2 regions of the Rahnella sp. ATs2 genome follow, and region 1 is predicted to be linked to the other one. Evidence: predicted binding sites of a transcription regulator. Region 1 holds the regulator's gene; the other holds the start of a gene.
The links. The regulator PurR, encoded in region 1, represses purine synthesis genes. The targets are predictions, from matches to a motif close to CANGCAAACGTTTGCNTG.
Positions count from the first base shown of each region.

Region 2: carA (glutamine-hydrolyzing carbamoyl-phosphate synthase small subunit) is a predicted target of PurR. The motif match lies at 1,138-1,155, and genes of this name have one in related genera.

Region 1 covers NZ_JBLYPL010000019.1:66,008-68,424, forward strand. Annotated here, with positions in the region: gene punR (DNA-binding transcriptional activator PunR) at 1-802, shown strand, start outside; gene purR (HTH-type transcriptional repressor PurR) at 853-1,878, opposite strand; gene cydH (cytochrome bd-I oxidase subunit CydH) at 2,213-2,302, shown strand.
Region 2 covers NZ_JBLYPL010000024.1:50,088-52,504, forward strand. Annotated here, with positions in the region: gene carA (glutamine-hydrolyzing carbamoyl-phosphate synthase small subunit) at 1-915, opposite strand, end outside; gene dapB (4-hydroxy-tetrahydrodipicolinate reductase) at 1,393-2,214, opposite strand.

The DNA.
Region 1 (2,417 bases):
CACCGTTCGTCAGCTCGAACAATGGCTGGCGGTGCCCTTGTTTGAACGTCGACACCGCGACGTCGTTTTAACGCCAGCGGGCAAAGTTTTCGTGGATGAAGCGCGGGTTCTGATAAAAAAAATGATAGCTACAAGACGCCAATGTCAGCAGGTTGCCAACGGCTGGCGGGGCGAGTTACGTATTGCTGTCGACAGAATTGTTAAACCGGCAAGAACCCGGCGACTGGTGCTGGATTTCTATCGTCATTTTCCTGATACGGAGCTGATTATTCATTCCGAAGTGTTTAATGGTGTGTGGGACGCACTGGTTGACGGACGTGCTGATGTGGCAATCGGTGCGACGCGGGCGATACCGGTTGGTGGTCGTTTCAGTTTTCGCGACATGGGGTTTATGGACTGGCACTGCGTGGTCAGCCCGCAGCATCCGCTGGCGCAGTTACCGGGTGCGCTCAGTGATGACCAGCTCAGGCCTTATCCCGCATTGTGTCTTGAAGATACCTCGCGGACGTTGCCTAAGCGTGATACCTGGACACTCGATAACCAGCGGCGTCTGGTTGTGCCGGACTGGACCTGCGCGCTTGAATGTCTGAGTGAAGGTTTATGTGTGGGAATGATGCCGGTACATCGCGTGAGCCATCGCATTGAGCAGCAGACATTGCAGGTTCTGGCGCTGGAGAATACCTTCCCTGACAGCCCGTGTTGCCTCACGTGGGACCAGAGTAATCCGTCACCTTCACTGGCGTGGTTGCTGGAATATATGGGTGATACAGAAACGATGAACCGTGAATGGTTGCGGGACTGAGAAATAAAACGCCTGCAAAAGCAGGCGTTATAAAAGATTAAAGGCAAACATTAACGGCGATAGTCGCGGTACGGGCCATCGGCCACCGAACGACGCTCAACCAGTTTCGGATGCACCTCGATGGTCTGTGATTCTTCACGTTTGCTGACGATGCGGTCGAGTAACATAGTAAAGGCCATCTCACCCAACCGTTCTTTCGGCTGATGCACGGTCGTCAGTGCCGGAGAGAAGTACCGCGCATTACGCACGTTATCGTAACCAATCACCGAAATATCTTGCGGGACGCGCAATCCGAGTTCATCAGCGGCGCAAATTGCGCCCATCGCCATGACATCACCCCCGCAGAAGACGGCGGTGGGGCGTTGTTTCTGCATCAGAATCTTATGCATCGCCTGATAACCTGACTCCGGCTCGAAATCGCCCTGAACCACCCATTCTTCGCGAAGCGGGATATTGGCTTCCGTCAGCGCTTTGACAAAACCCTGGAAACGACCGCCGCCGGTGTTACGCGCGAGTTGTCCCGGGATTACGCCAATATCACGATGCCCGCGTTCGATCAGATAGCGTCCGGCCATATATCCGCCTTCGAAAGCATTGTCGATAATGCTGTCGGTGAAGTTTTTACGCGCTTCGCCCCAGTCCATCACCACCATAGGAATCGAACGATACTCTTCAAGCATATTGAGTAATTCATCAGGGTATTCCGCGCACATGACCAGCAGACCATCGACGCGTTTTTGCGCCAGCATTTGCAGATAGGCCTGTTGTTTTTCCAGATTGTTGTGCGAGTTACACAAGATCAGCGTATAGCCTTTGGAGAAGCAGCTGTTCTCTACGGCTTCAATCACCTCGGCGAAATAGGGCGCTTCACTGGAGGTTGCCAGCAGACCAATTGTCTTGGTGTTATTCACTTTAAGACTACGGGCTACGGCGCTCGGCGAATAATGTAGCTCTTTAATGGCAAGCAGCACTGCTTCCCTGGTTTCTTCGGCGACGAAACGTGTTTTATTGATGACGTGCGACACGGTTGTAGTGGAAACGCCAGCGCGCTTTGCGACATCTTTAATCGTTGCCATGTAAAGAATGACTCCTGAACTTCCGTGCTTCAGCACGTTAGCATTATGTTAATCGTTTGCTTGCGCTGATTACACTGCGGACATCTAAAAGGGCAGTGTAATCATTGGGTGGATTCTTCAGAATGAGGCGTGAAATGCTCTCGGGTGAAATCGACCGGCACACAGGCGTGTTAACCGACAATTTTCTCTTATAATGCATGAAAGTGGAAGTAAAATTGTCATGTTCACATTTTCATTCAGCAGAAGATTTTAAAAGTGAATTATGCGAAAATGCGTTGGCACACATTTAGTGTGGCTAAAAGAAACGCCACAACTTGATCCGAAAGGGGGTTTGATGGACAGCAACCTGAAATTATCGTTGATCACCACGGTATGCGCTTTGCTCATGATTATCGCTTTCAGCTTCACGGCAGTGATGAACTAATCTGGCACTAAGACAGTAGTGAGACGCAACAAAAAAGGGCGATACCTTTCACAGGAATCGCCCTTTTCAATTTTACGCAGTGACCGTTACCGCCGATACTCTTCCCTGCAGAAAC
Region 2 (2,417 bases), on a different contig from region 1:
CACGATATCTTTATCGATATCTTTTACCGGGTGGTTACCGCCGTGGTGGCCGAGCTTCATTTTTACGGTCTTCGCGCCGCTGGCCAGTGCCAGTAACTGGTGGCCGAGACAGATGCCGAATACCGGAATGTCAGTTTCCAGGAAGGATTTGATCGCCGCGATCGCGTAATCACATGGCTCCGGGTCACCCGGGCCGTTGGACAGGAAAATACCGTCCGGATTCATCTTCAGCACTTCTTCTGCAGGCGTTTGCGCAGGAACCACTGTCAGGCGGCAACCGCGATCCACCAGCATGCGCAGGATATTACGCTTCGCGCCGTAGTCGTAAGCCACCACGTGGAATGGCAGTTCTTCAGATTTCTTCGCTTCCGGCAGTTCGCCTTCCAGCGTCCAGCTGCCTTGCTGCCAGCTGTAGGATTCTGTCGTCGTCACTTCTTTCGCCAGATCCATCCCTTTCAGCCCCGGGAATGCTTTGGCTTTTTGCAGCGCCAGTTCAGCATCCGGTGAATCGCCCGCAATGATGCAGCCGTTCTGTGCGCCTTTTTCACGTAACAGGCGGGTCAGTTTGCGGGTATCAATATCGGCGATGGCAACGATGTTGTTGCGCTTGAGATAATCAGAGAGGTTTTCTTCACTGCGGTAATTGCTGGCAATCAGAGGTAAATCGCGAATGACCAGGCCTTGAGCGTGTACTGCGGAGGATTCTGCATCAGCGGCGTTAGTGCCGACATTACCGATATGGGGATAAGTGAGAGTGACAATCTGGCGGGAATAGGAAGGATCAGTGAGGATTTCTTGATAACCGGTCATCGACGTATTGAAGACCACTTCCCCCACTGCCGACCCTTCTGCCCCGATGGCCCGACCGTGGAATTGGGTTCCGTCTTCCAGAACCAATAGCGCTGACTTTATCAAAGCATCCTCCAAGAATAATAAATCACAATATCTGCATATTAATTCAGATAACCCGATCTAAATCAATGCAAAAATCGCTCCCAAAGGCAATTTTTGGCAAATTGCGCGCATTCTAATGATGGCAGTACGGTTTGTCTACCAAAAGCACCAATATTTCTCTTCTTTTCGTACAACTCAGAGAAAAGGCTCTCTGACTGGCATAAAAATAGTGACTAAGTCGTCATAGTAACCGTTTGCGGGAGAGGATGTGTGGAAAATGACGAGCAAAGGGGAATTGTTACAGAGCCGGAGAGTGGTCGCGTTCAAAAAACATGCAATACATCAGATAAAACCAGTGAAAACACTATAAAAATGATAACACACAGATAAAAACAAGCGAAACACTTATTTTTTAATAAAAAGAGAAGGGCAATCAAGGAACTGCCCTTTTATCAAAACATTATGACCAAAACAACCACATCACATCTAAATCATCTTTTACAAATCGTCTAAACCAAGCACGTCGCGCATGTCATAAAGACCGGTTTTATGTGAGGAAAGCCACTTACCCGCACGAACAGCGCCATTTGCGAATGTCATGCGGCTGGAAGCCTTGTGCGTTATCTCAACGCGCTCACCGATATCTGCAAACATCGCGGTGTGTTCACCGACGATATCGCCTGCACGAATTGTGGCAAAACCAATACTCTTTGGATCACGTTCACCGGTATAACCTTCACGGGCATACACCGCGCACTCTTTGAGATCACGGCATAATGCACCGGCAATCGCTTCACCCATCGCCAGTGCTGTACCTGATGGTGCATCAACTTTATGACGGTGGTGCGCTTCCACGATTTCAATATCCGTGTAATCGCCCATGACTTTGGCCGCCTTTTCCAGCAGCTTGAGGACAACATTCACGCCAACGCTGAAGTTGGCGGCAAAAACGACCGGAATGATCTCCGAAGCCTGCTTAATTGCGGCCTTACCGGCATCATCAAAGCCCGTGGTCCCGATAATCATGCCTTTATGGTGCTTCTGGCAAAATTCCAGATGCGCCAGCGTGCCTTCCGGACGGGTGAAGTCGATCAAAATATCGAAGTCATTCGTCACAGCATCCAGATTGTCATGCACTTTAATGCCCATAGTACCGACACCGGCCAGTTCACCCGCATCGGCACCCACTAAGGAAGAGCCCGAACGTTCCAGCGCTGCGCCCAACACCACACCATCGGCATCGGATACGGCCTGAATCAGCTGCCGGCCCATGCGGCCACCTGCGCCAACAATGGCCATGCGAATATCAGCGTTACTCATAATTACTCTCTTCTTATAGGGGTTCTGCCGTGAAACAGAATCAGGTTATCGGCCCCGCCATGAGGGAGCCAGCGAAATTGCCTCATAATTAGAAAATTATGATACAGGCCGGTTAATATCAGTAAAAGCCATCTGGTTTCAGGTTACTAAACGTAGGGTTTTGTGTTAACCCGCTGACAGAACTGGAACTTGACGGGCGAAAC